Regions from separate parts of the Pseudomonas sp. B7 genome, predicted to be linked through region 2. Evidence: predicted binding sites of a transcription regulator. Region 2 holds the regulator's gene; each other region holds the start of a gene.
What was found. The regulator FliA, encoded in region 2, starts transcription of late flagellar genes. The targets are predictions, from matches to a motif close to CTAAAGTTTNNNNNNNNNNNGCCGNTAA.

Region 1 (10,688 bases), on a different contig from region 2:
GGTTGTACGGCGTGTCCCACTGTTCCAGCCGGCCTTCCTTGAACACGCCGACGTGATCGCTGACGGCGAAGGCTTCTTCCTGGTCGTGAGTCACCAGAATCGCGCTGGTGCCACGGGCCTTGAGGATGTCGCGCACTTCATGGCTGAGCTTGCGGCGCAACTCGCCATCGAGGTTGGAGAACGGCTCGTCGAGCAGCAACAGCTGCGGCTCCGGTGCCAGGGCGCGGGCGAGAGCGACACGTTGTTGCTGGCCGCCGGACAGCTCATGGGGGAAGCGCTTGCCGAGGTTCTTCAGGTTGACCAGTTCCAGCAGCTCTTCGGTGACGCGCTCCTTGTTCGGGTGCTTGCGGATACCGAAGGCGATATTGTCCGCGACACTCAGGTGCGGGAACAGCGCGTAGTCCTGGAACACCATGCCGATCCGGCGCTTTTCCGGAGCGAGGGTGAAACCGGCGCTGGAGATCACTTCACCGCCGAGAGAGATTTCCCCTTCGTGCACCGGCTCAAAACCGGCAATCGCGCGCAGGGTGGTGGTCTTGCCACAGCCGGACGAGCCGAGCAGGCAACCAATGTCACCGGCGTTGAGGTGCAGGTTGAGGTTCTGCACCACACGTTGATCTTGATAGCCGCAAGCGAGGTTGCGCAGGTTCAGCAGTAATTCATGACTCATGCGTGGTGATATGCCGGTTCGACGAGGAACTCGAGCAGGGCCTTCTGTGCGTGGAGACGGTTTTCTGCCTGATCCCAGGCGACGGAGCGCGGATCATCGAGCAGGTCGAGGCTGATTTCCTCACCGCGGTGAGCGGGCAGGCAGTGCATGAATAGCACGTCATCGGCAGCCAGGTCGAGCAGGGCGCGGTTGACCTGAAACGGCGCGAACAGTTTGAGGCGCTTGGCGGTTTCCTCTTCCTGCCCCATGGAGGTCCAGACGTCGGTGCTCACCAGATGCGCGCCGCGCACGGCGTCTTTCGGGTCGCGGACGATGGTCACGCGGTCACCGGCCTTGGCCACGAATTCAGGGTTTGGCTCATAGCCTTCCGGGCAGGCCACGCGCAACTGGAAGTCGAACTGGATCGCCGCTTCTATATAGCTGTTGCACATGTTGTTGCCGTCGCCGATCCAGGCCACGGTCTTGCCCTGGATGGAGCCGCGGTGTTCGAGGAAGGTCTGCATGTCGGCCAGCAACTGACACGGATGCAGGTCATCGGACAGGCCGTTGATCACCGGCACGCGGGAGTTGGCAGCGAATTCGGTCAGGGTGCTGTGGGCAAAGGTACGGATCATCACTGCGTCGAGCATGCTCGACATGACGATGGCGCAGTCGCCGATCGGCTCGCCACGACCCAGTTGGGTGTCGCGCGGCGACAGGAAGATCGCCTGGCCGCCGAGCTGGATCATGCCGGCCTCGAAGGAGATCCGGGTACGGGTCGAGGATTTCTCGAAGATCATCCCCAGGACGCGGTTTTTCAGAGGCTCGAACAGTACGCCGCGGTTACGCAGGTCCTTGAGCTCAACGCCTCGACGGATCACGCTGACCAGCTCTTCGGGCGTGCAATCCATCAGGGAGAGAAAGTGCCTTGCGCTCATCATTGACTACCTTTTTGCTACAAACCGCAGATGCTCAAAGCCTTGTTTATCGGAACAACGGGCGAGACCTGCGGCGTAAGCCGCACGGGGGCGACGAAATAGGGGAAGGCGCGATATTGACACTAAATGTCGCGTTTTTCCAATAGGCTACGGTTTTTGCAGAAATGCGCCGGGGTTGGAACAGTGCGAACACTGTGATTTCCGGTAAGTTTTCGAGAGGGCAGCAAGGCATTTGTACACTGGCCCCACCGGGCTTGGCAATCAGGCGCGGCGGGGATGGCACGGCTCTGGTCGGTTTGCGACCGGTGAACCACCGATTCGCTTGGTCGGATGCGCAGGTTGAAACATTTGCTAAAGCAAAGTGCTGGGTTATAAATAAATCACGAGCGACGCAGGAAGCCTCCGCATGGAATCGAAAGAAAAACTGTTAATGGAACTGCTGGGCCACACGGCACGCTCATTGACCCACCTCACCGCCTCGATGACTTCGATGTCCTTCGAACTGCTGCGCAGCGAAGACGACGTGGTCAAGGCCGCCAGCCGGCAGATGATCGACCGCATGGCGACCATCAGCGCCGGGCTCGACGAGCATTGGCGACTGATCGGCGAACTCACCGGCGTCCACGTCGCCCACGAGCAGATCGAGACCATCCAGGAAATCCAGCTGGCCGCGCCGCCACAGCTTCCGGCGAACTGACGCGTCTATCGGCGGGCCTGATGGCCGCCGATTCACAAGACGAACGTCGCTGGCGCTGCACCGGGTCGCGGGCCATAGTTTTGTTCCCGCAGGCGTGATTGCCTGCCCAGAACAAGACAGAGACTGGCCATGACCAAGACTCTCCACCACCGTGCCTGCCACCTGTGTGAAGCCATCTGCGGCTTGACCATCGAAACCACCGAAACCGACGGCCAGGTGCAGATCACCTCGATCAAGGGCGATGCCCTGGACACGTTCAGTCGTGGGCACATCTGCCCCAAGGCCGTCGCGCTGCAAGATATCCAGAACGATCCGGATCGCCTGCGTCAGCCGATGCGCCGGGTCGGCAGCGAATGGCTGCCCATCGAGTGGGACGAGGCGGTCGAGCTGGTCGCCGAAAAACTCTCGGCGATTCAGGAGCGTCATGGGCAGAACGCGGTCGCCGTGTATCAGGGCAACCCCAGCGTGCACAACTACGGGTTGATGACCCACAGCAATTACTTCCTCGGCCTGTTGAAAACCCGCAACCGCTATTCGGCGACGTCGGTCGATCAACTGCCCCATCACCTGACCAGCTACCTGATGTACGGCCACGGCCTGCTGCTGCCGATCCCGGACATCGATCACACCGATTTCATGCTGATCCTGGGCGGTAATCCACTGGCCTCCAACGGCAGCATCATGACTGTGCCGGATGTCGAGAAGCGTCTGAAAGCGATCCAGGCCCGAGGCGGCAAAGTGGTGGTGGTCGATCCACGGCGCAGCGAGACGGCGGCGATGGCCGATCAGCATCTGTTCGTGCGCCCCGGCGGCGATGCGGCGTTGTTGTTTGGTGTGCTCAATACGTTGTTCAGCGAAGGACTGACGTCTGACAGTCATTTGCCGGTGGACGGTCTGGACGACGTGCGCGCGGCGGTGGCGGGATTCACCGCTGAAGCCATGAGCCCGTTGTGCGCCGTTCCCTCCGAACAGATCCGCCAACTGGCCCGGGACTTCGCCGCCGCGCCAAGCGCCGTTTGCTACGGTCGGATGGGGGTTTCCACTCAAGCCTTCGGCACGCTGTGTCATTGGGTTGTGCAGTTGATCAATCTGGTCACCGGCAACCTGGACCGCGTCGGTGGTGCCTTGTGTACCGAGCCGGCGGTGGATCTGGTCGCCTCGACTTCAGGCGGGCACTTCAATAAATGGCAGAGCCGCGTGTCCGGACGTCCCGAGTACGGCGGTGAGCTGCCGGTCTCGGCGCTGGCTGAAGAAATGCTCACCGAAGGCGAGGGGCAGATTCGCGCGTTGATTACAGTGGCTGGCAATCCGGTGTTGTCCACGCCCAATGGCCGGCAACTGGAGCAGGCGCTGGACGGGCTGGAGTTCATGGTCAGCGTCGACCTGTACATCAACGAAACCACGCGCTATGCCGACCTGATCCTGCCGTCGACTTCGGCGCTGGAGAACGATCACTACGACACCACTTTCAATCTGTTTGCGGTGCGCAACGTCACTCGATTCAACCGGGCAATCCTCGCCAAACCCGAAGGGGCGCTGCACGACTGGGAAATCTTCGTCGGCCTGGCCAAGGCCTTCGCCGCGAAGACCGGCAAGGAGCTGAAACCGACGATGCCGCCGTCGAAGATGATCGACACGGGATTGCGCATGGGCGCCTATGGCGATGCGTCCGAGCATAAATTGTCGCTGGCGACGCTGTTCGATCATCCGCACGGTGTTGACCTGGGAGCGCTGAAACCCAACCTGACACCGCGATTGAAGACCTTCAATCAACGAGTTCAGGCGGCGCCGCCGGAAATCCTCGCCGACCTGGCGCGCTTCGCCGCGTTGCAGGCGCCGGCCGCCGATGAGCTGTTGATGATTGGTCGCCGTCATGTACGCAGCAACAATTCGTGGATGCACAATTACCACCGGTTGGTGAAGGGCAAGCCGCGTCATCAGTTGTTGATGAATCCGGACGATCTCGCCAGTCGCGGGCTCAGTGATGGTCAGCTTGTCCGGGTCAGTTCGCGGGTCGGGCAGATCGAGGTCGAGGTGCTGGGCAGCGCGGACATGATGAAGGGCGTGGTCAGTCTGCCGCACGGATGGGGCCATGCCCGGCCGGGTGTGCAGATGTCGATCGCCAGCGGTCAGCCGGGCTCCAGCGCCAATGACCTGACCGATGAATGCCAGCTCGACGAGCTGTCAGGCAATGCGGCGCTCAATGGCGTGCCGGTGAAGGTGGCGGCGGCTTGAGCAAGTCTGTCGGGGAGACCGAGCAGGGCGCTCGGGATTCCGTTACAATGCGCCACCGTGCCGACCCATGAGTCGGAAAGTTCAGCCGAGGTGCTCCATGGATATCATCGAAACGATTAAAGAGCAGATTGCCAACAACACCATTCTGCTTTACATGAAAGGCTCGCCGAATGCCCCCCAGTGTGGCTTCTCCGCGAAAGCTGCGCAGGCTGTGATGGGCTGCGGCGAGAAGTTCGCCTACGTCGACATCCTGCAGAACCCGGAAATCCGCGCCAACCTGCCGAAGTACGCCAACTGGCCGACTTTCCCGCAGCTGTGGGTAGCCGGTGAACTGGTCGGCGGCAGCGACATCATGGCTGAAATGTTTGCCAACGGTGAGCTGCAGACCCTGGTCAAGGAAGCATCCGCCAAGGCTGCTGCGGCCAAGTCCCAAGCCTGATTGGCTTCTGCCCGGATTTCGGCGAGCTGAAGTCCGGGCAATAAAAAGCCCCGCCTCTCGAAAGAGGGCGGGGCTTTTTAGTGTCGCGAGTTTAGCGCTGGCTAATTACTCGTCTTCGCCCATCTGCGATTGCAGATAGTTCTCAAGACCGACTTTATCGATCAGGCCCAGTTGGGTTTCCAGCCAGTCGATGTGTTCTTCTTCGGATTCGAGGATGTCTTCGAGCAATTCACGGCTGCCGAAGTCACCCACCGATTCGCAATGCGCGATGGCGGCTTTCAGGTCAGCGTGGCCGGTCTTCTCGATACGCAGGTCGCACTCCAGCATTTCCTTGGTGTGCTCGCCGATGTGCAGCTTGCCCAGGTCCTGCACGTTCGGCAGGCCTTCGAGGAACAGGATGCGCTTGATCAGCTTGTCCGCGTGCTTCATCTCGTCGATGGATTCGTGATACTCGTGCTTGCCGAGCTTGTTCAGGCCCCAATCTTCATACATGCGCGCATGCAGGAAGTACTGATTGATCGCGACCAGCTCATTGGCAAGGATCTTGTTGAGATGCTGGATGACTGTTACGTCGCCTTTCATGATGGGAGTCCTGCCCTAAGTAACGGTATATAAGGCAGAGTTTGAGCTTGGTATTTATAAGTGTCAAACCTAAGTTATTGAATAATAAATGAAAATTAATCTGAATAAGAATGTTTGTGTTCCGCGTCTAGACGCTAAGCAGTTGATTTTCAGGCATAAAAAAACCGGACATAAGTCCGGTTCTTCGAATTCTGGATAATTACGCGGCGGTAAATTCTGCCGGGTAGGGGATCGCAGCCTGGGCGGTTTGCAGCTTGGTCAGGGTTTCGCGGACCACTTCCTTCGCCAGGCACGCACATTTGCCGCATTGGCTGGCGACGCCGGTGGCCTGACGGACTTCTTTATAGCTGCAGCAACCTTCATAGATCGCTTCGCGGATCTGTCCGTCGGTGACGCCAGTGCAGAGGCAAACATACATAAGTGAGAACCGTCGCTGGTTGTGACTCAATTGCGATGGATCTTAATGTTAACGAGAATGATTGTCAAAGTGCTTTCCCAGTGGTTTTCATCGCCACAGCCTGTGACTGACGAACGGTGGTGCATGGCCGGATGCCAGCCGGGATTTCGCGAAAAACCTTTAAGGACAGTCGAAAAACGCAGTGTATGATGGTCGGCCCTTGCGAAGGGGGTTCGTGTCACAGGGCTGTCGCCTGAGGGTGGCAGGCTGGCCCGAACCCTGAACTTCAAGTTTCTACACCAGGAGATATCAATGAGCGTACTCGTAGGCAAACAAGCCCCTGACTTCACCGTCCCGGCCGTACTCGGCAATGGCGAGATCGTTGACAGCTTCACCCTGTCCTCGGCCATCAAAGGCAAATACGGCCTGGTGTTCTTCTACCCGCTGGACTTCACCTTTGTCTGCCCGTCCGAGCTGATCGCTCTGGACAACCGCATGGCCGACTTCAAGGCACGCAACGTTGAAGTAGTCGCCGTTTCGATCGACTCGCACTTCACCCACAACGCCTGGCGCAACACACCGGTCAACAATGGCGGCATCGGCCAGGTGAAATACACCATGGCTGCCGACATGAAGCACGAAATCGCCAAGGCCTACGACGTTGAGTCCGAAGGCGGCGTGGCTTTCCGTGGCGCGTTCCTGATCGATGACAAAGGCGTTGTCCGCTCGCAGATCATCAACGACCTGCCGCTGGGCCGTAACATGGAAGAGCTGATCCGTCTGGTCGACGCTCTGCAATTCCACGAAGAGCACGGCGAAGTCTGCCCTGCCAACTGGAAAAAAGGCGACAAAGGCATGAACGCTTCGCCAGAAGGCGTTGCGGCTTACCTGACCGAGAACGCTGCTGCCCTGTAAGGCGCAACGTCGAGGTACAAAAAAACCGGCTCTTGAGCCGGTTTTTTCATGCGCGGGATTTAACCCGACGACCCTCAGTCGTCGAAGTCTTCCCAGCCGCCCATCTGTTTCCAGCGGTTGACGATGCCGCAGAACAGCTCGGCCGTCTTCTCGGTGTCGTAACGCGCGGAGTGCGCTTCACGGCCGTCGAAGTCGATGTCGGCTGCCTGACAGGCCTTGGCCAATACGGTTTGACCGTAGGCCAGACCCGCGAGGGTCGCAGTGTCGAAGCTGGAGAACGGGTGAAACGGATTGCGCTTCATGTCCAGCCGCGCGACGGCAGCATTGAGGAAGCCGAGGTCGAAGCTGCTGTTGTGGCCGACCAGAATCGCCCGCTTGCAGCCGTTGGCTTTCAAGGCCTTGCGCACGCCACGGAAGATGTCGGTCAGCGCTGTTTCTTCGCTGACAGCCATGCGCAACGGATGATCGAGCTTGATCCCGGTGAACTCCAGTGCCGCCGGTTCAACGTTGGCGCCTTCGAACGGCTCGACGCGGAAGAAGTAGGTGTGATCCGGATAGACGAAACCCTTTTCATCCATGGCGATGGTAGTCGCGGCAATCTCCAGCAGAGCGTCGGTGGCCGAGTTGAAGCCACCGGTTTCTACGTCGACGACAACCGGCAGGTAGCCGCGAAAGCGTGCTGCCATTGGATGACGGGAACCGCCGCCACCTTGACCGTCCAGTTCGTCGTCGAAATGGTCTTCACTCACGCGTGTTCCTCCAGCAGGCGCCAGCGCAGTTTTTCACCGGCGCGCAGCGGGATAACGGTCAGCTCGCCGAAAGGCAGGCTGGTCGGGGCGGTCCATTCATCACGAACCAGGGTGATGCGATCGGTGTTTGCCGGCAGGCCATAGAAACGCGGGCCGTTGAGGCTGGCGAACGCTTCGAGCTTGTCCAGCGCATTACGCTGTTCGAAGGCTTCGGCATACAGCTCGATGGCGGCATACGCGGTGTAGCAGCCGGCGCAGCCGCAGGCGGCTTCCTTGGCGTGCTGGGCGTGCGGCGCCGAATCGGTACCCAGGAAGAATTTCGCGCTGCCGCTGGTGGCGGCGTCGAGCAGGGCTTCCTGGTGAGTGTTGCGTTTGAGGATCGGCAGGCAATAGAAGTGCGGCCGGATCCCGCCCACCAGCATGTGGTTGCGGTTGTAGAGCAGGTGATGCGCGGTGATGGTCGCGCCGACGTTGGCCGAAGCCTCGTTGACGAACTGCACGGCATCGCCGGTGGTGATGTGTTCGAACACCACTTTCAGTGTCGGGAAACGCTCGACCACGCGGCGCATGTGCTCGTCGATGAAGATTTTTTCGCGGTCGAACACGTCGACGTCGCCACGGGTGACTTCGCCGTGGATCAACAGCGGCATGCCGGCTTCGGCCATGGCTTCCAGCACCGGGAAAATCTTGTCGATGCTGGTGACCCCGGAATCGGAGTTGGTGGTGGCGCCAGCCGGATACAGCTTGGCGGCGTGCACGAAACCGCTGGCCTTGGCCTCACGGATTTCTTCGGGCTGGGTGCGGTCGGTGAGGTACAGCACCATCAGCGGTTCGAAACGACTGCCGGCCGGGCGGGCAGCGAGAATCCGCTGGCGATAGCCGTCGGCTTCAGCGGCGTTGCGCACCGGAGGTACCAGGTTGGGCATGATGATGGCGCGACCAAAGGTGCGCGCGACATCCGCAACGGTATTGGTCAACACGGCACCATCGCGAAGATGAATGTGCCAGTCGTCGGGACGCAGCAGGGTCAGGCGGTCGGACATGAGGGGATTCCAGGCGGGTCAAACTGAGGCGAATGCTACCGGAAAAGACTCTTGCAGGCACTCGCTATCAAGTTTTGCGACGAGCGTCCGATATCCCATAGGTATGCCGTAAAGATGTATGTCTCGGTCTTTTTTGTTGTAGAAGCCAATGGAGCCTCCCGTGCGCCAGCGATATTTAGCCTTGCTCAGTGTGTTTGCCAGCCTCCCCGCGATGGCACTGACCTACCAGACCCGTCTGGAGAACATTGAGTGGACGGTCGAGGGCGACAAGTTCGAGTGCCGTCTGACGCAGCCGATCACTGATTTTGGCTCAGGGCAATTCGTGCGCAAGGCCGGCGAGCAGGCGACCTTCCGCCTGAACGCCTACAACGCCATGCTCGGCGGTGGTTCGGCGACCTTGCTGGCAGCGGCTGCGCCGTGGCAGCCGGGTCGTGGCGACATCAATCTGGGCACGGTTCGACTGGGCAGCGGCAACGTGCTGTTCAACAGTTCTCAATCCCAGGCCGGGCAGTTGATCAGCGGGCTGATGGACGGTCGCAGCCCGGTGGTGCGCCGGGCATCGGGCGATGGTCGGGTGTCGGAAGTGCGCCTGTTGCCGGTCAAGTTCAGCAAGGCGTTCAATGACTATCAGACCTGCGTGGCGAAACTGCTCCCGCAGAATTTCGATCAGGTCAAGCAATCGCAGATCGGCTTCCCCGGCGAAGGCATCGAACTGGACGCCGCCGCCAAGGCCAAGCTGCAAGTGATGCTCGAGTACATGAAGGCCGATCCGACGGTCAATCACATCGAACTCGACGGCCACTCGGACAACAGCGGCAATCGCCTGACCAATCGCGAACTGTCGCGCCGCCGCGCGCTGGCCGTGGTCGACTTCTTCAAGGCCAACGGCATCCAGGAGTCGCAGATCACCGTGCGTTTCCATGGTGAGCGTTATCCTCTGGTGCCGAACACCAATGCCGCCAACCGGGCCAAGAACCGTCGGGTCAATGTGCACCTTGCGCGGGTGGCACCGACGACTGCTCCAGCGCCTCAGGCCAGCACACCTGCCAACACTGCGGCGACTTCCTGACCTGCCGGTCATCGTCGCTCTCTCGACAGATTCTGTCGCTTTGTCGTCTTAAGCTGTCGCGCCTCTGTAAATTATCGCGTTTGAGCGGTAGACTCCTCGGCTTTCCGTAGAACCCCGTGGAGTGATGGCATGGCGGACGTAAACAAGGTCGTTCTGGCGTATTCCGGCGGCCTGGACACTTCGGTGATCCTCAAGTGGCTGCAGGATACTTATAACTGTGAAGTCGTGACCTTCACCGCTGACCTGGGTCAGGGCGAAGAGGTCGAGCCGGCTCGCGCCAAGGCGCAGGCCATGGGCGTCAAAGAAATCTACATCGACGACCTGCGCGAAGAATTCGTGCGTGACTTCGTGTTCCCGATGTTCCGCGCCAACACCGTTTACGAAGGCGAGTACCTGCTGGGTACTTCCATTGCGCGTCCGCTGATCGCCAAGCGTCTGATCGAAATCGCCAACGAAACCGGCGCCGACGCCATTTCCCACGGCGCAACCGGCAAGGGCAACGACCAGGTGCGTTTCGAACTGGGTGCCTACGCGCTCAAGCCAGGCGTGAAAGTGATCGCCCCTTGGCGCGAGTGGGACCTGCTGTCCCGCGAGAAACTGATGGACTACGCCGAGAAGCACGCGATCCCGATCGAGCGTCACGGCAAGAAGAAATCCCCGTACTCGATGGACGCCAACCTGCTGCACATCTCCTATGAAGGCGGCGTGCTGGAAGACACCTGGACCGAGCACGAAGAAGACATGTGGCGCTGGACCGTCTCCCCGGAGAAGGCTCCCGACACCCCGCAATACCTGGAACTGACCTACCGCAACGGCGACATCGTCGCGCTGGACGGCGTCGAAATGACTCCGGCCACCGTACTGGCGACCCTGAACAGGATCGGTGGCGAGCACGGCATCGGCCGTCTGGACATCGTCGAGAACCGTTATGTCGGCATGAAGTCCCGTGGCTGCTACGAAACCCCGGGCGGCACC
Region 2 (10,688 bases):
TTTGCGGTGTTCCCGACGATCCTGCTGGTGGCGACGCTGTTGCGACTGGCGCTGAACGTGGCGTCGACGCGGGTGGTGATGCTCCACGGTCAGGACGGCCACGCCGCCGCCGGTAAGGTGATCCAGGCCTTCGGTGAGGTGGTGATCGGCGGTAACTACGTGGTCGGTATCGTGGTCTTCGCGATCCTGATGATCATCAACTTCGTCGTGGTGACCAAGGGTGCTGGCCGGATCTCCGAGGTGAGCGCTCGCTTCACCCTCGATGCGATGCCCGGCAAGCAAATGGCGATCGACGCCGACCTCAACGCCGGTCTGATCGACCAGGCGCAGGCCAAGGCCCGTCGTCAGGAAGTGGCTCAAGAGGCAGAGTTCTACGGCTCGATGGATGGTGCCAGCAAGTTCGTCCGTGGTGACGCCATCGCCGGCCTGCTGATTCTGTTCATCAACCTGATCGGCGGCATGGCCGTCGGTATCTTCCAGCACAACATGACTTTCGCCGACGCGGGCAAGGTTTACGCCTTGCTGACCATCGGTGACGGTTTAGTGGCGCAATTGCCATCACTGTTGTTATCTACAGCTGCAGCGATCATGGTGACTCGTGCTTCCGGCTCGGAAGACATGGGCAAGCAGATCAATCGCCAGATGTTCGCCTCGCCCAAAGCGCTGGCGGTGGCGGCCGGTCTGATGGCGGTCATGGGTCTGGTGCCGGGCATGCCGCACTTCTCGTTCCTGAGCATGGCTGCCCTGGCTGCCGGTGGTGCTTACCTGTTCTGGAAGAAGCAGAACGTCGCCAAAGTGCAGGCGCTGCAAGAGGTTCAGCGTCAACAGGAACTGCTGCCGTCGCCGGCCCGCGCCATGGAAACCAAGGAGCTGGGCTGGGACGACGTGACCCCGATCGACATGATCGGCCTGGAAGTCGGCTACCGCCTGATTCCGCTGGTGGACCGCAACCAGGGCGGGCAATTGCTGGCGCGGATCAAGGGCGTGCGCAAGAAGCTCTCGCAGGATCTGGGCTTTCTGATGCCGACCGTGCACATCCGCGACAACCTCGACCTCGCGCCGAGCGCCTATCGCCTGACCCTGATGGGCGTGATTCTGGCCGAAGCCGAGATCTACCCGGATCGCGAACTGGCGATCAACCCGGGGCAGGTCTACGGCTCGCTCAACGGCATTACCGCCAAAGATCCGGCTTTCGGCCTGGAGGCGGTGTGGATCGAAGTCAGCCAGCGCGCCCAGGCGCAATCGCTCGGTTACACCGTGGTCGATGCCAGTACCGTGGTTGCGACCCACTTGAACCAGATTCTGTACAAGCACTCCAGCGAGCTGATCGGCCACGAAGAAGTGCAGCAATTGATGCAATTGCTGGCCAAGAGCTCGCCGAAACTGGCTGAAGAGCTGGTGCCGGGCGTGGTCACGCTGTCGCAACTGCTCAAGGTGTTGCAGGCGTTGCTGGCCGAGCACGTGCCGGTGCGCGATATCCGCAGCATTGCCGAGGCCATCGCCAACAATGCCGCCAAGAGTCAAGATACCGCCGCTTTGGTGGCTGCTGTGCGGGTTGGCGTATCGCGCGCCATCGTCCAAAGCATTGTAGGGACTGAGTCGGAGCTGCCAGTTATCACGCTGGAGCCAAGGTTGGAACAAATATTGCTCAATAGTCTGCAGAAGGCAGGACAAGGCTCGGAAGAGGGCGTTCTGCTGGAGCCGAGCATGGCCGAGAAGCTGCAGCGTTCGCTGATCGAAGCGGCGCAGCGCCAGGAAATGCAAGGTCAGCCGGTGATTCTGTTGGTAGCAGGCCCGGTTCGCGCGATGCTCTCGCGCTTTGGTCGCCTGGCAGTTCCCGGACTGCATGTGCTGGCCTACCAGGAAATTCCGGACAACAAGCAAGTGACCATCGTTGCGACAGTAGGGCCCAACGGCTGAGGTAGTGGTTTATGCAAGTTAAGCGTTTTTTCGCCGCCGATATGCGTCAGGCCATGAAGCTGGTTCGTGATGAGCTGGGCGCTGATGCCGCCATCATTGGCAACCGCCGCATCGCTGGCGGCGTCGAGCTGACCGCGGCGCTCGATTACAAACTGTCTGCGCTGGCCCCGCGTGTTCCGAACATGGAACTCGAGGATGAGCTGCGCAAGACCCAGTCGCGCATTGTCACCGCCCAGGCCGAGCTGAGCCTGCGTGGCGAAGCCGACGGCAACACCAATCGCCAGTTGTTCGCCGGGCTGCCGTTGACGGCCGGCCTGCCGCTGACCGCTGCCGAGCCGCTGACCGAACCGACCTACGAAGCTCCGGCTCGTCCGGCACCGGCGCCTGCAGCGGTTTCCGCAGGCGTTGACCCGCGTGCTCTGGACTCGATGCGTTTCGAGCTCAACAGCCTGCGCGAACTGATGGAAGTGCAACTCGGCACCCTGGCCTGGAACCAGCTGCAAGGCAGTCGTCCGGCCCAGGCGAATCTGTACCGTCGTCTGCAACGCATTGGTCTGTCCGGCCCGCTGTCCCGTGATCTGCTGTCGATGATCACCGAGATCGACGAACCGCGTCAGGCCTGGCGCATGCTGCTGGCGCACCTGGCGCGGATGATTGCCGTGCCGGAAGTCGAGCCGCTGGAAGAGGGTGGGGTGATTGCGATGGTCGGTCCTGCCGGCATGGGCAAGACCACCACCCTGGCCAAGCTGGCCGCCCGCTACGTGCTCAAGTACGGCGCGCAGAACATCGCGCTGGTGAGCATGGACAGTTTCCGTATCGGCGCGCAGGAGCAGCTCAAGACGCTGGGCCGCATCCTTAACGTTTCGGTGACCCACGTCGATCCGGGCCAGTCCCTGGTGCAGGCGCTGGATCCACTGCTGCGCAAGCGCGTGGTGCTGATCGATACCGCCGGCCTGCAGGCCAGCGATCCGGCCCTGCGCATGCAGCTGGAAAGTCTGGCCGGTCGTGGCATTCGGTCAAAAAATTATCTGGTTCTGGCAACCACCAGCCAAAAACAGGTTCTAACCGCCGCTTATCACAGTTACAAGCGTTGCGGGCTGGCCGGCTGCATCCTGACTAAACTGGATGAGACGGCCAGTCTGGGCGAAGTGTTGAGCCTGGCGATCAGTCACGAACTGCCGGTTGCCTACCTGACCGATGGCCCACGGATTCCGGATGATCTGCATCTGCCGCGGCGTCATCAACTGGTCAGTCGCGCCGTCAGCGTGCAAATGCAGGAAGAACCCAGCGAAGAAGCCATGGCTGACATGTTCGCTGATATCTACCACAGTCCGACCAAGCAGGTTGGCTGAGGTAATGAACAGTTTTCGTACCTACATCGATGGCCTGCCACGCATTGTTCCGGTTGTGAACGCGCAGCCAGTAATGTGGCCTCCGTCTATGCAAGACAAGGTAAAGAAATAACATGGGCAGCATGCATCCCGTACAGGTGATCGCGGTGACCGGCGGCAAAGGTGGCGTCGGCAAGACTAATGTGTCAGTGAACTTGTCCCTGGCCCTGGCAGAGCTTGGCCGTCGGGTCATGCTGCTGGACGCCGACCTGGGGCTGGCGAACGTCGACGTTCTGCTGGGCCTCACACCCAAACGAACCCTGGCCGACGTGATCGAAGGCCGCTGCGAGCTGCGCGACGTGCTGTTGCAGGGCCCCGGCGGGATCCGCATCGTGCCGGCCGCTTCCGGCACCCAGAGCATGGTTCACCTGAGCCCGGCCCAGCATGCCGGCCTGATTCAGGCGTTCAGCGACATCGGCGACAATCTCGACGTGCTGGTGATCGACACCGCTGCGGGTATTGGTGACTCGGTAGTCAGTTTTGTGCGCGCAGCGCAAGAAGTGTTGCTGGTGGTCTGCGACGAGCCGACCTCGATCACCGACGCCTACGCGCTGATCAAACTGCTCAACCGCGATTACGGCATGAACCGCTTCCGCGTCCTGGCCAACATGGCCCAGAGCCCGCAGGAAGGTCGCAATCTGTTCGCCAAGTTGACCAAGGTCACGGATCGCTTCCTCGACGTCGCCCTACAATACGTCGGCGCGGTGCCCTACGACGAAAGCGTGCGCAAGGCGGTGCAGAAGCAGCGTGCGGTCTATGAAGCCTTCCCGCGTTCCAAGTGCGCACTGGCGTTCAAGGCGATTGCACAGAAGGTCGACACCTGGCCGCTGCCCGCCAACCCGCGCGGCCACCTCGAATTTTTCGTCGAGCGCCTCGTGCAGCAAACGGCAGGACCTGTGCTATGACCGCCAGCGGTATGAATTTCTACAAGAAGTCGGCGCGTGACGCGCAGTACGAGTTGATCGAGCGTTACGCGCCACTGGTCAAACGCATCGCCTACCACTTGCTGGCGCGGTTGCCGGCCAGTGTGCAGGTCGAAGACTTGATCCAGGCCGGGATGATCGGCCTGCTCGAAGTCTCGACCAAATATGACGCCAGCAAGGGTGCCAGTTTTGAAACGTACGCGGGCATCCGGATCCGCGGCGCGATGCTCGATGAAGTCCGAAAAGGGGACTGGGCTCCGCGCTCGGTTCACCGCAATACCCGTATGGTCAGCGACGCGATTCGCTCGATTGAAGCTAAAACCGGCCGTGACGCTAAAGATCACGAAGTTGCGGCCGAACTCCAATTGAGTCTCGACGATTACTACGGGATTTTGAACGACACCCTGGGCAGCCGCCTGTTCAGTTTCGACGACCTGTTGCAGGACGGCGAACACGAAGGGCTGCACGAGGATGGCGCCAGTGCTCATCTGGAGCCGTCGCGCGATCTGGAAGACGAACGTTTCCAGGCCGCGCTGGCGGACGCGATTGCCAATTTGCCGGAGCGTGAGCGACTGGTGTTGGCGCTGTACTACGACGAAGAGCTGAACCTCAAGGAGATCGGTGAAGTCCTTGGCGTCAGTGAATCGCGGGTCAGCCAGTTACACAGCCAGTGCGCGGCCCGCTTGCGGGGGCGTTTGGGGGAGTGGCGAGCGCGCTGAAGGCAGTGTGGGGACACTGCGAACGAGGCTGGTGCGGTGGTGAACGGCACCGGTCTTGCTCTGTTGTGCTCCAGACAGTCATCGAGTGTTTTGCCGGATTGATTGAAATGGCGCGTCCAGGTGCTGGGCGCGTTTAAGACTGCTTGGAGGTCGAATTGAACAAAGACATGAAAATCCTCATCGTTGATGACTTCTCAACGATGCGGCGGATCATCAAGAACCTGTTGCGAGATCTCGGGTTCACCAACACCGTTGAAGCCGACGATGGCACCACTGCCATTCCGGTGCTCAACAGCGGCAGCATCGACTTTCTGGTGACCGACTGGAACATGCCCGGCATGACCGGTATCGACCTGCTGCGCCACGTGCGCGCCGATGAAAAGCTCAAGCACCTGCCGGTGCTGATGGTGACCGCTGAAGCCAAGCGCGAGCAGATTATCGAAGCGGCCCAGGCCGGCGTTAACGGCTACGTGGTCAAACCTTTCACGGCTCAGGCGCTGAAAGAAAAAATCGAGAAGATTTTCGAACGCATCGGCTGATGACGCGCGGGGGAGCTATGGAGCATAACGAATCTTCACAGGGCGACTTCGAGTCGACTCTGAAAAAACACGCCGTCGAACTGGTCGAAAGCCTTGAAAAAGGCAAGTTCGGCGACGCCGTGCAACTGATCCATGAGCTCAATCAGACCCGTGACCGTGGCCTGTACCAGGAAGTGGGCAAGCTCACGCGTGAACTGCACAGTGCGATCGTCAATTTCCAGATCGATCCGCACATGCCACAGGCTGAGGAAGTGTCGCAAATCACCGACGCTACCGAGCGCCTGGGCTACGTGGTCAAACTGACCGAAGCTGCCGCCAACCGCACCATGGATCTGGTGGAAAGCGCGACCCCCGTGGTCAATGGCCTGGCTGACGAAGCCCAGGCCTTGAGCGCCGATTGGGGCCGCTTCATGCGCCGTGAGGTCGGGGCTGAGGAGTTCCGTGAGCTGGCGCGCCGGGTCGACGGTTTTCTGGCACGCAGCAGCGCGGACAACCGCGCCGTGTCGAGCAATCTGAACGACATTCTGCTCGCCCAGGATTACCAGGATCTCACTGGCCAGGTGATCAAGCGCGTGACCCAATTGGTCACCGAAGTCGAAAGCAACCTGCTCAAACTCGTGCTCATGGCCAGCCAGGTGGACCGCTTTGCGGGCATCGAACATGACCGTGCGGCGATGCTTGCTGAAAAAGATCCACAAAAACATCTCTCGCAGGGTGAAGGTCCGCAGATTCATGCCGATAAACGAGAAGACGTTGTGTCCGGTCAGGACGATGTGGACGATTTGCTATCCAGCCTTGGATTTTGAGTTTTTTTGGGTTTTTAGACCTGTAGGAGCACCCCATTAATGAGCTTCGGCGCCGATGAAGAGATCCTTCAGGATTTCCTGGTTGAGGCCGGCGAGATTCTTGAGCAACTGTCCGAACAACTGGTCGAGCTGGAAAGCCGCCCGGATGACGCAGATCTGCTCAACGCAATTTTTCGCGGTTTCCACACTGTAAAAGGGGGCGCCGGCTTCCTTCAGCTCAACGAGCTGGTGGAGTGCTGTCACATCGCCGAAAACGTGTTCGACATCCTGCGCAAGGGTGAGCGTCGCGTAGATGCAGAACTGATGGACGTGGTGCTCGAAGCGCTGGACGCGGTGAACAGCATGTTCAGCGAAGTCCGCGATCGCAGCCCGATCACTGCCGCCACCCCGGAACTGCTGGCCGCCCTGGCGCGTCTGGCCGAACCGCAATCGGCGGATGAAGTTCCGGCTTCGCCCGTTGCCGAGATGATCGAAGAACTGGTCGTCGAAGGCGATTCGGGTGACATCACCGATAACGAATTTGAACAGTTGCTGGACTCGCTGAACGCCGTCAAGGCCGAAGCCGAAGCCCCGGCGGCTGCCGCTGCGCCAGCTTCTGTTGAAGCGGCCAGCGATGAAATCACCGACGCCGAGTTCGAGTCGCTGCTCGATCAGTTGCACGGCAAGGGCCAGTTCGCGGCCGACGCCGTGGCACCGGCGGCCGCTGCACCTGCTGCTCCGGCGGCGGGCGACAGCTCGGACATCACCGACGACGAATTCGAAGCCTTGCTCGATCAGTTGCACGGCAAGGGCAACTTTGCCGTCGATGCGCTGGAGTCGGCGATTGCTGCGGTCCCTGCGACGGCTGCTCCGGCAGCGGCGGCGGCCGGTAGCGATCTGATCACCGACCACGAGTTCGAATCGCTGCTTGACGATCTGCATGGCAAAGGCAAGTTCACTGACGTCGCCACCGGTGCTGTCGTGACTGCCGGCAATGCTTCGGCTGTTGCAGCGCCAGTTGCGAAGGCCCCGGCCGCTGCGGCAAAACCTGCTGCAAAAACACCTGAGCCGAAAGCCGAACCCGCCAAGCCAGCCGCTGCGGCACCGGCTCCGGCCCGTGCACCGGCGACGCCGCCACCGGAAAAACCGACGACTGAAGCCGAAACCACCGTGCGTGTGGACACCGCGCGTCTCGACGAAATCATGAACATGGTCGGCGAGTTGGTGCTGGTGCGTAACCGTCTGGTGCGCCTGGGCCTGAACAGCGGTGACGAGTCGATGCAGAAGGCCGTGTCGAACCTCGACGTGGTCACCGCCGACTTGCAGACCGCGGTGATGAAGACCCGGATGCAGCCGATCAAGAAAGTCTTCGGCCGCTTCCCGCGTCTGGTTCGCGACCTGGCACGCCAGCTCAAGAAAGAGATCAACCTGGAACTGGTGGGCGAAGAGACCGACCTCGACAAGAACCTCGTCGAGGCACTGGCCGACCCGCTGGTCCACTTGGTGCGCAACGCCGTCGACCACGGCATCGAGTCGCCGGAAGAACGCGAAGCCTCGGGCAAGGCCCGTGGCGGCAAGGTGATCCTGGCGGCCGAGCAGGAAGGCGACCACATCCTGCTGTCGATCTCCGACGACGGCAAAGGCATGGACCCGAACGTCCTGCGTGCCATCGCCGTGAAACGCGGTGTGATGGACAAGGATGCCGCCGATCGTCTGAGCGACACCGAGTGCTACAACCTGATTTTCGCCCCGGGTTTCTCGACCAAGACCGAGATCTCCGACGTGTCCGGCCGCGGTGTCGGCATGGACGTGGTGAAGACCAAGATTTCCCAGCTCAACGGTTCGATCAACATCTACTCGACCAAGGGCCAGGGCTCGAAGATCGTCATCAAGGTGCCGCTGACGCTGGCGATCATGCCGACCCTGATGGTGATGCTCGGCAACCAGGCGTTCGCGTTCCCGCTGGTGAACGTCAACGAAATCTTCCACCTCGACCTGTCGACCACCAACGTGGTGGACGGCCAGGAAGTGGTGATCGTGCGGGACAAGGCGCTGCCATTGTTCTACCTCAAGCGCTGGCTGGTCAGCTCCGCCGCTCACGAAGAGCAGCGCGAAGGCCATGTGGTGATTCTTTCGGTGGGCACCCAGCGGATCGGCTTCGTCGTCGATCAACTGGTCGGTCAGGAAGAAGTGGTCATCAAGCCATTGGGCAAGATGCTCCAGGGAACCCCGGGCATGTCCGGCGCCACCATCACCGGTGACGGCCGCATTGCACTGATTCTCGATGTTCCGAGCATGCTCAAGCGTTACGCCGCACGGCGTATTTGAATCCGGGGTGGCGGGGCGACAACGTCCCGCCGCACCTAATGGAGTGTTTATGGCAGTCAAAGTCCTGGTGGTGGACGATTCGGGTTTTTTCCGCCGCCGCGTCTCGGAAATTCTTTCAGCGGATCCGAGCATCCAGGTTGTCGGCACGGCAACCAACGGTAAAGAGGCGATCGATCAGGCCCTGGCCCTCAAGCCGGACGTGATCACCATGGACTACGAGATGCCGATGATGGATGGCATCACGGCCGTGCGGCACATCATGCAGCGCTGCCCGACCCCGGTGTTGATGTTCTCCTCGCTGACGCACGAAGGCGCCCGGGTCACCCTGGATGCGCTGGATGCCGGCGCGGTGGATTTCCTGCCGAAGAATTTCGAAGACATCTCCCGCAATCCGGAGAAGGTCAAGCAACTGCTGTGCGAGAAGGTGCACAGCATCTCGCGCAGCAACCGTCGTTTCAGTGCCTACAGTGCGCCGGCGCCTGCCGCTGCACCTACGCCTGCACCGATTCCGGCAGCAGCGCCGTCGAGCTTTGGCAGCCACAGCGCTCCGGCCCGTCCGGCTCCTGCGCCTGCACCGACTCGCGCGCCAGCGGCCAGCGCTTCGTCGCCAGCGCCGAAACGCAAGAACTACAAGCTCGTGGCGATTGGTACATCGACCGGCGGCCCGGTAGCGCTGCAACGGGTTCTGACTCAATTGCCGGCCAGCTTCCCGGCGCCGATCGTGCTGATCCAGCACATGCCGGCGGCCTTCACCAAGGCCTTCGCCGAACGCCTGGACAAGCTATGCCGCATCAGCGTCAAGGAAGCCGAGGATGGCGACATCCTGCGTCCGGGCCTGGCGCTGCTGGCACCGGGTGGCAAGCAGATGATGATCGACGGCCGAGGCGCAGTGAAAATCTTGCCGGGCGACGAGCGTCTGAACTACAAGCCGTGCGTGGACATCACCTTCGGTTCCGCAGCCAAATCCTACAGCGACAAAGTTCTGGCGGTCGTACTGACCGGCATGGGCGCCGACGGCCGTGAAGGCGCACGCCTGCTCAAGCAGGGCGGCAGCACGGTCTGGGCCCAGGATGAAGCCAGTTGCGTGATCTACGGCATGCCGATGGCCATCGTCAAGGCTGACCTCGCCGATGCGGTGTACAGCCTGGACGATATCGGCAAGCACATCGTCGAGGCGTGCGTCTGATGGATGTTCTAAGCCTTATCGGGATCATCATGGCGTTCGTCGCCATCATTGGCGGCAACTACCTTGAAGGTGGTCACCTCGGCGCGCTGGCCAACGGCCCGGCAGCGCTGATCGTGCTCGGTGGCACCATCGGTGCCGCGCTGCTGCAATCGCCGATGAGCGCGTTCAAGCGCGCCATGCAGATTCTGGCCTGGATCTTTTTTCCGCCGCGGGTGGACCTGGCTGGCGGCATCGACCGCGTGGTCAACTGGAGCCTCACCGCCCGCAAGGAAGGCCTGCTGGGTCTGGAAGGCGTGGCGGATGCCGAGCCCGACGCCTACTCGCGCAAGGGCCTGCAACTGCTGGTCGACGGCGCCGAGCCGGAAGCGATCCGCAGCATCCTCGAAGTGGATTTCTACACTCAGGAAGCCCGCGATGTCGAAGCGGCCAAAGTGTTTGAAAGTATGGGCGGCTACGCGCCGACCATCGGCATCATCGGTGCGGTGATGGGTCTGATCCACGTGATGGGCAACCTGGCCGATCCGTCGCAACTGGGCAACGGTATTGCGGTCGCGTTCGTTGCCACCATCTACGGTGTGGCCAGTGCCAACCTGATCCTGTTGCCGGTGGCTGCCAAGCTCAAGTCAATCGCGTTGCGACAGTCGCGTTATCGCGAAATGTTGTTGGAAGGGATCTTGTCGATCGCTGAAGGTGAAAACCCACGCTCCATCGAGTTGAAGCTCCAGGGCTTCATGGATTAAGGGACTGACCTCATGGCACGTCGTCGCCAGCATGAAGAGCACGTAAACCATGAACGTTGGCTGGTTTCCTACGCCGACTTCATCACCTTGCTCTTTGCCTTTTTCGTGGTGATGTACTCCATCTCGTCGATCAACGAAGGCAAGTACAAGATCATCT
Region 3 (10,688 bases), on a different contig from region 2:
GGCCCGACGCTCATGCATCCGCGCCAGTTGCCGCTCAAGCATCGACGGATAAGGCTCCATCAACCGCTCCACGCAGCAAGCCCCCTCAGGGCTGGCAATCGGCCGGATCCGTGCACGTTGGCGGATCAGCGCGTCGTCACCGATCTTGCGCTCCACCAGCAGCAGGTTGCGGCTGTGTTGCGACAGGGCCAGGGCGTCCTGGGCGGAATCGGTCAGCAACAAGTCGATCTGGCTCAGACCGAACAGTTCGTCACCAAGGGTCAGTCCCAGCTGCAATTGCAGGGTGATGCCGCTGTCGGCGACTTCGATCTGCAACTGGTGGCCCAGCGCCCGCAGCAGCTCGCCGCAGCAGATGGCATTGGTCAGGTAATCGTCGCCGCTGTCTTCGGTATGGAACAGCATCAGCGTGCTGCCGTCGTTCAGGGTTTCGATTTCGCCCTGATACAACGAGGCAGCCTGGTCCAGGCAATCGCGATATCGATCCTGCAACTCTTCCAGGCGTGCACGCGGCAAACGGCGCAGTTGTTCCTGCGAGCCCAGTTGTACCGCCAGCACCGCCGTGTGTTGCGGCACGCTTGGGGTCGGTCGGCGCACCGCCGGTTGTGCAGCTTCGCTCAGCGACTCGTCACGCAGGTCGGCGAACGGGTCTTCGTCATCGTCGTCTTCAACGGTGCTGACCACATGGCGTGGCGCAGGCTTCTGCGCGGCCATCGGGCGGCTCTCGTCGAAGCTCGGATCACGCAGGTTGCGCACTTCGAATTCCGGCTCGATGTCGTCGTCCTCGAACTCGGGTTCCGGCTCGGGCTCCGGTTCAGCCGGCTCCGGGGCATAGTTGGCGTGCAACTGGCGGGCAAGATCGCCGATCTCGTCCTGACGCTCGATCCCCGGCGTGTATTCGTCGATCCGGCGCAGCCATACACGCAATTGCAGCAGCGGCGTGGAGATGTGTCGGCCCAGACGCAGGCTCAGGGCCAGGGACAGCGCCAGCAGGATCGCACTCAGAATGCCCATGCTTTGCAGGCTGATGGTCATCGGCTGCTGGAACTGATCCATGTCCAGGCTGATGCGCAGTTGCCCGGCGGTCACGTCCTGGAAGGTGATCTTGCTCTCGTACATGCCCTCGGCTTCGCCGAGCAGGCCGTGCTTGGGCCGCTGACCGGACTCGGCCAGGATGCGGTTGTCCACGCTGTAGATGGCGGCGTGGGCCACCAGCTTGTTCTTGGTCAGGTTGTTGAGCAGCACGTTGAGGCTGAGGATGTCGTTGGACACCAGCAGCTCGGTGGCGGAGGTGGCGGTCTGCGTGGTCAGGCTTTCGCCCAGCGCATCGGCCTGCTCGTGCATGGCCTGCTTGAACTGCAGGCCCATCACGCAGGCATAGATCACCAGGGCCAGAGCGACCAGGATCACGTTATGGCTGGCAATGCGCAATGCAATCGGTACACGGCGGTGGCGCAGTGCACGGAAGATCAGCAGAAAGAAGTTATCGGTTTTAACTGGCGTGGGCCGGTTCACTGAGCTCGGCTCTTTTGTCCGTGAAGTTGACGCGCAGTATAGCGACAGGCCCTAGACCGGCAAAGCGCTGGCGGTGCCCGATGGTCACTGAAAGTGGGTAGAATGCGGTTTTTTTCCAGTTGCGGGGGTGCGCGTTGCGCGAAATCGTCCTGATTAACATCACGGGAGTCGACCGTCCTGGTCTGACGGCGGCCATTACCGGTGTACTGGCCCAGGGTGGTGTGAATATCCTCGACATCGGTCAGGCGGTGATCCACGACATGCTGTCGTTCGGCATCCTCGTGGAAATTCCCGACTCCGAGCAAGGCAAGTCGGTGCTCAAGGACATCCTGTTCAAGGGCTATGAGCTCGACCAGCAGGTGCGCTTCACCCCGGTGTCCGAAGAGGATTACCAGCAATGGGTGGGCAATCAGGGCAAGAAACGCCACATCGTTACCCTGCTGACCCGCAAGGTCACCGCCGGCCAGTTGCAGGCCGTGAGTTCGATCACCGCCAAATACGGCCTGAACATCGACCATATCGACCGTCTGTCGGGTCGTATGCCGCTGGACACCCCGGCTGACAAGGGCAAGGGTTGCATCGAGTTCTCCGTGCGTGGCGAAGCCGCCGATCCACAGGCCCTGCGCGCCGAGTTCCTCAGCGTGGCTCAGGAGCTGAACGTCGACATCGCCTTCCAGGAAGATTCGCTGTTCCGTCGCAACCGTCGTCTGGCGGTGTTCGACATGGACTCGACCCTGATCGAAGCCGAAGTCATCGACGAACTGGCCAAAGCCGCCGGCGTCGGCGATCAGGTTTCGCAAATCACCGAGCGGGCAATGGCCGGCGAGCTGGACTTCCGCGCCAGCTTCAAAGAGCGCCTGGCGCTGCTCAAGGGCCTGGATGTCAGCGTGCTCGATTCGATCGGCGCGTCGCTGCGCCTGACCGAAGGTGCCGAAACCCTGTTCGCCGAACTCAAGCGTCTGGGTTACAAGACTGCGATCCTGTCGGGCGGCTTCACCTACTTCGCCAAGCAATTGCAGGCCAAGCTCGGCATCGACTACGTGTTTGCCAACGAACTGGAAGTGGTCAACGGCAAGTGCACCGGCGTGGCGATCGAGCCGATCGTCGATGCCCAGCGCAAGGCCGATCTGCTGAAACAGCTGGCCGAAAAAGAAGGTTTGCGTCTGGAGCAGACCATCGCCGTGGGCGATGGCGCCAATGACCTGCCGATGCTGGCGATTGCCGGCCTGGGCGTGGCGTTCCGCGCCAAACCGCTGGTCAAGCAGTCGGCGAAGCAGGCAATATCGACCCTGGGGCTGGATGGCGTTCTGTACCTGCTGGGCTTCCGCGATCGCGACGGACAGCTCTGACGTCGGCGCAGGATCGCAGCCCTCGGCTGCGGTCCTGGCTCAAAGGGATTTCCACAACGAGTCGAAATCCTCTTCACTCTCGCCATTTTTGGCGGTCTCCAGCGAGCGATAGGCGAACTGATTGAAACTGTGTGTGCTCGCCACCCGCCGATCCAGCCCGGCGCGGTGTTCTTCACCCTGGGTGTTGATCAGCACTTTATTGCCTTCCTGAAACGGCAGCCGTGGCGCCAGTAACGTCGCCGGCAAGTCGATCGCACTGATTTCCGGCAATAACAACCCTCGCAGGTAATGGCTGTGATCATCCCGGGTGCGCACCAGCTGCAAGCCGCAGGGCTGAGCGTGGGGCGCCACCAGTTCGATGCCCATTTGCGTACCGGCGCCGCGCACCTGGCGGATCCAGCGCACCACGGCAATGCTCCAGCCCTGATTGAGGCTGTCCTGAATCCCGACCATTTCCCCGGCCTGCAATTCGGCAGGTACTTCTTTTGGCCAGGCCAGGCAGTAACCGCCGGGGCTGTGGTTGATGACGGGCAAGGCATAGGTCGGATAATGCGGCGGGCTGTCGGTGCCGCTTTCGTCGTCGGCCAGCGGTTCGTAGCGGATTTCTTCGTAGGGCAACAATTCGTCGGACGTGCCCTGTGGCGCGGCATCGAACGCCTGGCTCCAGCTGTCCTTTTCCCCCTGAACCACCGCGCGGCTGAAATTCGCCGCGCGGGCCCCGGGGTGCTTGAGCAGTTCGCTGAAGGTGCGTTCGCCGCCGAGGTAGAAGTGCAGGGCGCTCATGCCGACGCACACGGTCAGGTTGCCCTGGCCGACGGTGCGCTGAAAGCTGCGCTCGGCGGTTTCGCCCCAGGTCGCGTGCAGGTGTTGCAGGGTGTCGAGGGTCAGGCCGGCCGGCACGGGCAGCGGCGTCGTTGTGTCCTGATGCTGAAGGTGCGCCTCGATGGCGTTCACCAGCGGTTGCGGATCGAAACCGAGCAGACTGGCCTGTTGCTCGCTACGGAATTGGGAGCGGTAGCGCGGGCCGGCGTCTATCTCTGCCGAGACCGCGAACAAACCCTCGCCCGGATGGGCGGGATGCAGTTTCAGCCACGCGCTCCACGGTTCCACTACTTGGGCCAGGCGCGCGATCTGGTTCTGCCGCAACTGATTGCAACGGGCGCAGCCCAGCAGCAGGGCGGCGAGGTAGGTCTGCTCGACACTCAACTCGCCGGTCAGGCTGGCAAGATCGTCGCGTACCCGGCGATGCTGCAGTTGCAGCTCGCAGGCGCAGCGAAACAATTGATGCAGTTCGAACCACAGCTGTTCCGGCGCCGGGCTGTACAGCTGCGTGGCGCGAACCAGTTGCCCTTTCAGCGCGTGGGCCGCCCGCTGCAGCGCTTCGCTCACCAGGGCTGCGCGATCCCGGGAGTACTTGGGCGCGATCCGCAGAATGATGTGTTTGTAACCGATGGCCAACTGACTTTGCAGGGCCTGGCACAGATTGCTGATCTTGCGTGAGCGCTCATCGAGCATGATCGCCTGATGCAGAAAATGCCGTTCCAGATGCTGGCAGACGAAGTAAACCTCGGGTCGCAACAGTTCCAGCAGATGCAGGCGGTTGTCGCTGGGGGTCAGCAGTTGATTGAGTTCGCCGAGGCCTTGATACAGCAGGCGTGCGGTTTCGCCGATGTTGGCCTTGGGCAGGCCGGCGATCCAGCGCTTGAGGTCGCGCGGGGTGGCTTCACAGAAGGACAGGCGCAACTGCGTGGGCGTCGGGGCGCTCAGTTGGGGGCGGGATCGTGGCTCACTCATGCCGTGGCAAGCTCCGGCGGCGAATAGGGCAATGCCAAAAACTCTAGCAGTTGTGGTTTTTTTCGCAGGCGATTGCCAGGCTTTTTTACCGTTGGTCTGCTGGCCTGATGCCATTTCGGCAGGCGCTACTAGGCTCTCAGACGTGCGATCGGAAACGCACGGTTGCACGGCCTGCCGTCAACGTCGGGGCAGGTCTCCCGAAACTTCAAGGAGATGAGGTTCATGTCTAAATACGCAGTGGCAAATCAATGGGGCGGTAGTTCGGCACCTTGGCATCCGGGTGGAACCTGGGTGCTGGGCGCGCGGGACAACCAGAACGTCGTCGCGATCGAGATCAAGTCCGGCGACGGTGGCAAAACCTTTACCGGCACCATGACCTACGCCGGTGAAGGCCCTATTGGCTTCAAGGCTCAGCGCACTGGCCAGAACCAGTACAACGTCGAGAACCAGTGGGGTGGTAACGATGCCCCGTGGCACCCAGGTGGCAAGTGGGTGATCGGCGGGCGGGATAACCAGAATGTTATCGCGTTGAGCGTCACGTCCAGTGACGGAGGGAAAAACCTCAGCGGCACCAATACCTACGCCAACGAAGGGCCGATCGGCTTCCGTGGGCAGATAGAGTAACGGCGCCACTCAGGTCGTGTCCGCCCCTTCGCAGACGTGCGAAAGGGCGGATCAACAGGTTCAGGCGTTCGACTGTGCCAGGGCCTGACCCATCTGTACCGGCGAGCCGGCTTTCAATTCTTCAACCCATTTCACCTGATCCGGCCCGAACAGCACGATCGCGGTCGAACCCAGCTTGAAGCGCCCCAGTTCCGCACCTTTCTCCAGATGAATCGGCGCACGGGCGGCTTCGTCGTAACGGAAGGTTTTCAGTTCGCGCTTCGGTGGCGTGACCAGACCGGCCCACACGGTTTCGATCGAGGCCACGATCATCGCGCCCACCAGCACCACGGCCATTGGCCCGCGCTCGGTGTCGAAGATGCACGCTACACGCTCGTTGCGGGCGAACAGTTCCGGAACGTTTTCTGCGGTGGTCTGGTTGACCGAGAAGATCCGGCCCGGGATGTAGACCATTTCTCGCAGGGTGCCGGCCAGCGGCATGTGCACGCGGTGGTAGTCCTTCGGCGACAGGTAAACAGTGGCGAATTCACCGCCCATGAACGGTGCAGCATTGGCTGCATCGCCGCCCAGCAGTTCCAGCACGCTGAAGCTGTGGCCCTTGGCCTGGAAGATACGACCGTGTTCGATCGGGCCGAGCTGGCTGATCGCACCGTCGGCCGGGCTGAGGATCGCGCCCGGGGTCTGATCCAGTGGGCGAGCGCCGTCTTTCAAGGCGCGGGTGAAGAAGGCGTTGAAGTGCTCGTAAGCGGTCACGTCTTCAACCAGTGCCTGCGACATGTCCACTTGATAACGCTTGGCGAACCAGGTGGTGAAGGCATTCTTGAACCAGCGCACGCGGCACTCGGCAATGCAGCCGGCAAGGCGCGACAGCAAGTGATGCGGCAGCAGGTATTGGCTGATGATAAACAAACGCTCTTTCATGACTGTCCTTAAAAATCCTTAAAGCTCGACGGGGGTGTCGGGGTGGTTGCCCCATTCGCCCCAGGAACCGGCGTAGCCCTTGACCCGCGGATAACCGAGAGCCTTGGCCACCAGATAAGTGAAACCGGACCGGTGATGGGTCTGGCAGTGGGTAATGATCTCTTTGTCCTTGGTGATCCCGAGGTTTTCGAGGATCTGCGGCATGTCGGTACGGATGCGCAGTTGGCGCGCCTGATCCATGCCCGCCGTCCATTCGAAATTGACCGCGCCGGGGATGTGCCCGCCCTTGGCCGCCAGGACCTTCTCACCGGAATACTCCAGCGGCCCGCGAGCGTCCCAGATCGCCAGGTCAGCGGCGCCGAGACGGCTTTGCAGGTATTCGCGGGTGGCGGTCGGTTCCTCGTGCAGGGTCAAGGCAACCGGGCCGCCCACCGCCGGAGGAATCTGGATCGACATCGGTGAACCCTCCGCCAGCCACGCCGGCAGACCGCCGTCGAGGTAGTGATATTTGTCGTGACCGATCACATCGAGCAGCCAGATGAAGCGCCCGGCCCAGCCGCCGCCTTCGTCGTCATAGACCACGTAAACCGAATCTTTGCGATGGCCCAGCTCACCGAACAGTTCTTCGATTTTTTCCTTGCTCGGCAACAGCCCCGGAGCCGGCGCCTGACCCAGCTGGGTGCGTTTCGGATCGACAAAACGTGCGCCGGGAATGTGTCCTTCGGTGTAGCGGGCGGCACTGGTCAGATCCACCAGAATCAGATCGCGGGATTCGAGGCGCGGCAGCAGATCGCTCGGCTCGATCACCAGGGCCAGGCCAGAGAAATCAGACATGTGAGGTCTCCAGAGCACAAAGGGGAGGGATTGTAGCTGTCATTGGCCGCGCTGGCTAAAACTGTGCAGGGCTTTCTCGATGCACTGCGCGGTTTTGCCGAAGGCTTGCACGGTGATGTCGGCGAACGGACCGCCACCCTGGTCGGCGACCACAATCATGATCACCCGGCCGTTGTTCACCAGTGAACGCAGGAACAGGTGTTCACCACGGAAAAGGGCGCGCAGCGAGGGCGGCAGCAGGGCGGAAAACTGGGCGTTGTTGTCCGGGGTGATCCGCACTTGCGCCTGCTGCGCGAGCAAGCGTTGCAGCACCGAACTCTGGCTGACGACGAAATTCAGCGCAGCGGCGTCCTTCGGCAACCCGGAGGTTTGATGGACGCGCAGATTGGCGTGGCCGCGGTCGGCCATCAGGATCATCACCCGACGCATGCCGCTGGCGACCAGCGCGTCGCGGGCGGCGACGGTCAGGCTCATGGCGTTGGTGAAGCGACTTGGCACCGCCAGCAGTTCGGCGCATTGCCGGCGCCACTGGCTCAGGTCTTCAGCGGACGGCGCGGCAGCCGGCAGCATTCCGGCTGGAAGGCGACGGGTACCCCACGGCCACAGCAGCGAAAGCGCCGGGTGCCAAAGGTCCGGCATGAAATGATGGCGAGCGCTGACGGCGGCCTGTTGGTGCAATTGTTGTTGCACCTCGTCCATCGAGATTTGCAGGTAGAGGCTGGTCAGGAATTGCCAGCGCTCACTGTGCGGACTGTCCCAGGCCTGTTGCGCCGACAGTGCCAGTCCGTTGGCCAGCAACACGGTGTTGGCCGGCTGGTTGAGCCAGCGGCGCAGGGTCGGGTCGTCATCGAGGCGATTCTGCTGGCGCAACGGATGATCGACGTCGCGGGCAATGCGCAGGACTTTGACCAGTTCGCGCTGTTCGGTCAGCAGCAGCCGATAACCTTGCTGCACCCAGACCGGCAGACGCCAGACTTGCACCAGCGCCTCGCCGATCTTCAGCAGGCGTACGCCGAACAGCTGCTTTTCCACGACTCGCGCCGATTCACCCTTGTGGATAACCCGCACTTCCCACTCTTCAAGCAGTTGGGGAAAGGTCAGCGCCAACGGCCACAGCGGCGACAGAAACAACAGGCTGCCCCAATGAATGTCCTGCCACAGTCGCGCCAGGCGACTGGCGAAAAAACCGTTGGCCTGTTGCGTGGCGTGCTGGCTGATCATCTGCAACTGGCGCAGGGCCTGGGGGATCTGCGCGGCAGGTTCGGCGGGCAGGCGGGCGAGCAGTTCTTCGGTACGGGCAAGGCCGAGGCGATTGATCGCCACTTCGAGGTTTTCCGCAGGCGCAGTCATGTTGCCGTGGGTGTGGCGGTTGGCTTCGCGGATGATGCTCAGGGCCAGCGCCGGGCTGTCCTGCATCAGGTCGGCGATGTCGCGCAGCGAGCTGCGGTCATCGCGAATCGCCCGGCAGACCCGGTCATGGGCGTCTTGCGGCACTGGCAGACGAACGCTGTCGAGCAGCTTCACCCAGCCATCGAGTGTGGTCGGTTTTACGTGTGGGACGTTCGTTTCATTAGCCATGTCTGGACGAGATCTTCACTGACTGTAGACGCGCCCGGCATGGGCTAAATTGGCTTTTCGCCTGAACTGGCTATAGTCTGGCGCAGTTTTGCCGATAAGTAGAAGAAGAGATTTTTTAACTTCCGAATATGACCTTGAACCCGACTTAAACAAGTACCTTTCTACCTATGGCTAAAATTATCGGCATCATCGTCGTATTCGCGAGCGTGCTCGGCGGATACGTGCTCTCCCACGGCAAGATTGCCGCCCTGATCCAGCCCTTCGAGGTGATGATCATCGGCGGTGCGGCACTCGGAGCCTTCCTCCAGGCCAACCCCGGCTACATGACGATGCACGTGCTCAAGAAATCCCTGAGCATGTTCAGTTCGCGTTTCAGCCACACGTTCTATCTGGAAGTGCTTGGCCTGATCTACGAGATCCTCAACAAGAGCCGCCGTGAAGGCATGATGGCCATCGAAGGCGACATCGAAGACGCCGCCGCGAGCCCGATCTTCGCCAAGTACCCGGCGGTACTGAAAGACGAACGCATGACCGCGTTCATCTGCGACTACCTGCGCATCATGTCCTCCGGCAACATGGCTCCCCACGAGCTGGAAGGCCTGTTCGACATGGAACTGTACAGCCTGAAGGAAGACCTTGAGCATCCGTCCCACGCGGTGAACGGCATCGCCGACGCCATGCCGGGTTTCGGTATCGTCGCGGCGGTACTCGGTATCGTGGTGACCATGGCCTCGCTGGGTGAAGGCGATCAGAAATCCATCGGCCTGCACGTGGGTGCGGCACTTGTGGGTACCTTCTTCGGTATTCTCGCGGCGTACGGTTTCTTCGGTCCTTTGGCGCACTCCCTGGCGCACGATGCCAAGGAAGAGCTGAACGTCTACGAAGCCATCAAGGCCTCTCTGGTGGCTTCGGCTTCCGGCATGCCGCCGTCGCTGGCTGTCGAGTTCGGTCGCAAGGTGCTGTACCCGGCTCACCGTCCAAGCTTTGCCGAGCTGGAACAAGCCGTTCGCGGTCGTTAAGTCATGGAAAATAACCAGCCGATAATCATCAAGCGCGTCAAGCGCATCGCCGGCGGGCATCACGGCGGGGCGTGGAAGATCGCCTTCGCCGACTTCGCGACGGCGATGATGGCGTTCTTTCTGGTGTTGTGGCTGCTGTCCACCGCGACCCCGGAACAGAAGATCGCCATCGCCGGTTACTTCAAGGACCCGGTCGGTTTCTCCGAGAGCGGCACGCCGTACATCATCGACCTGGGCGGTACGCCGACCCTGGCGCCGGAAAATACCCTCAACCCCGAAGTGAAGTCGCAGCCGCAGCCGGACAAGGTCACGGTCGACACCGAACAGGTTGAAGGCATGGCCGAGCAGGTCGAGAAAGAACGCCTGGAACTGTTGCTGCAAGAACTGCAGAACAAGGTCGACGAGAACCCGCAGTTGCAGAAGTTCAAGGATCAGATTCTGTTCGAAATCACGCCGAACGGCTTGCGTATCCAGATCATGGACGCCGAGAACCGGCCGATGTTCGACTCCGGTTCTGCACGCCTGAAGCCGTACTTCGAAGACATCCTGCTGGCCATGGCCGACACCATCAAGGCGGTGCCGAACAAGATCAGCATCAGCGGTCACACCGACGCCAAGCCTTACGTGGGCAACGGCGATTTCGGCAACTGGGAGCTTTCGGCCAACCGCGCCAACGCCGCCCGGCGTGCGCTGGTGGCGGGCAGTTACCCGGACTCGCAAGTGGCGCGTGTGGTGGGTTACGCCTCGTCGGCGCTGTTCGACAAGGAGAACCCGTTCAACCCGGTCAACCGCCGTATCGACATCGTGGTGCTGACCAAGAAGGCCCAGGCCGCCATCGAAGGTGCGCAAGGTGCCGACCCGTCGAAACCGGCGGATCAAGGCCAGAACGGCGCCGCCCCGGCCACCCCGGTCGACCCGAACGCCTTGCCGGCGGATCAGCAGCCAGTGCCGGCCCACGAGTTGCGCGAACGGCTGAACCTGTTCGACGACCCGCTGCCGAAACCGACCGAACCAGGCAGCGCGGCGCCAGCCCCGGCGCCTGCTGCACCGGCTCCCG

Region 1: a site for FliA is predicted at 8,711-8,738, ahead of JKA62_RS03425 (flagellar protein MotY). Genes of this name have one in related genera too.
Region 3: a site for FliA is predicted at 8,683-8,710, ahead of motA (flagellar motor stator protein MotA). Genes of this name have one in related genera too.

Annotation. Positions count from the first base shown of each region.
Region 1 is NZ_JAERRE010000001.1:711,809-722,496, reverse strand. Features, by position in the region: gene JKA62_RS03475 (ABC transporter ATP-binding protein) at 1-670, opposite strand, end outside; gene argF (ornithine carbamoyltransferase) at 667-1,587, opposite strand; gene JKA62_RS03465 (hypothetical protein) at 1,994-2,284, shown strand; gene JKA62_RS03460 (molybdopterin oxidoreductase family protein) at 2,414-4,519, shown strand; gene grxD (Grx4 family monothiol glutaredoxin) at 4,617-4,958, shown strand; gene bfr (bacterioferritin) at 5,064-5,540, opposite strand; gene JKA62_RS03445 (bacterioferritin-associated ferredoxin) at 5,740-5,958, opposite strand; gene JKA62_RS03440 (peroxiredoxin) at 6,250-6,852, shown strand; gene rnt (ribonuclease T) at 6,927-7,601, opposite strand; gene pyrC (dihydroorotase) at 7,598-8,644, opposite strand; gene JKA62_RS03425 (flagellar protein MotY) at 8,805-9,713, shown strand; gene JKA62_RS03420 (argininosuccinate synthase) at 9,843-10,688, shown strand, end outside.
Region 2 is NZ_JAERRE010000010.1:37,579-48,266, reverse strand. Features, by position in the region: gene flhA (flagellar biosynthesis protein FlhA) at 1-1,920, shown strand, start outside; gene flhF (flagellar biosynthesis protein FlhF) at 1,932-3,272, shown strand; gene fleN (flagellar synthesis regulator FleN) at 3,386-4,216, shown strand; gene fliA (RNA polymerase sigma factor FliA) at 4,213-4,953, shown strand; gene JKA62_RS21610 (chemotaxis response regulator CheY) at 5,121-5,492, shown strand; gene JKA62_RS21605 (protein phosphatase CheZ) at 5,510-6,298, shown strand; gene JKA62_RS21600 (chemotaxis protein CheA) at 6,338-8,605, shown strand; gene JKA62_RS21595 (protein-glutamate methylesterase/protein-glutamine glutaminase) at 8,655-9,791, shown strand; gene JKA62_RS21590 (flagellar motor protein) at 9,791-10,531, shown strand; gene motD (flagellar motor protein MotD) at 10,544-10,688, shown strand, end outside.
Region 3 is NZ_JAERRE010000002.1:640,506-651,193, forward strand. Features, by position in the region: gene JKA62_RS07760 (AhpA/YtjB family protein) at 1-1,512, opposite strand, end outside; gene serB (phosphoserine phosphatase SerB) at 1,647-2,861, shown strand; gene JKA62_RS07770 (molecular chaperone) at 2,901-4,655, opposite strand; gene JKA62_RS07775 (lectin OAA family protein) at 4,878-5,279, shown strand; gene asd (archaetidylserine decarboxylase) at 5,340-6,200, opposite strand; gene JKA62_RS07785 (rhodanese-like domain-containing protein) at 6,219-7,034, opposite strand; gene JKA62_RS07790 (HDOD domain-containing protein) at 7,074-8,612, opposite strand; gene motA (flagellar motor stator protein MotA) at 8,780-9,631, shown strand; gene motB (flagellar motor protein MotB) at 9,635-10,688, shown strand, end outside.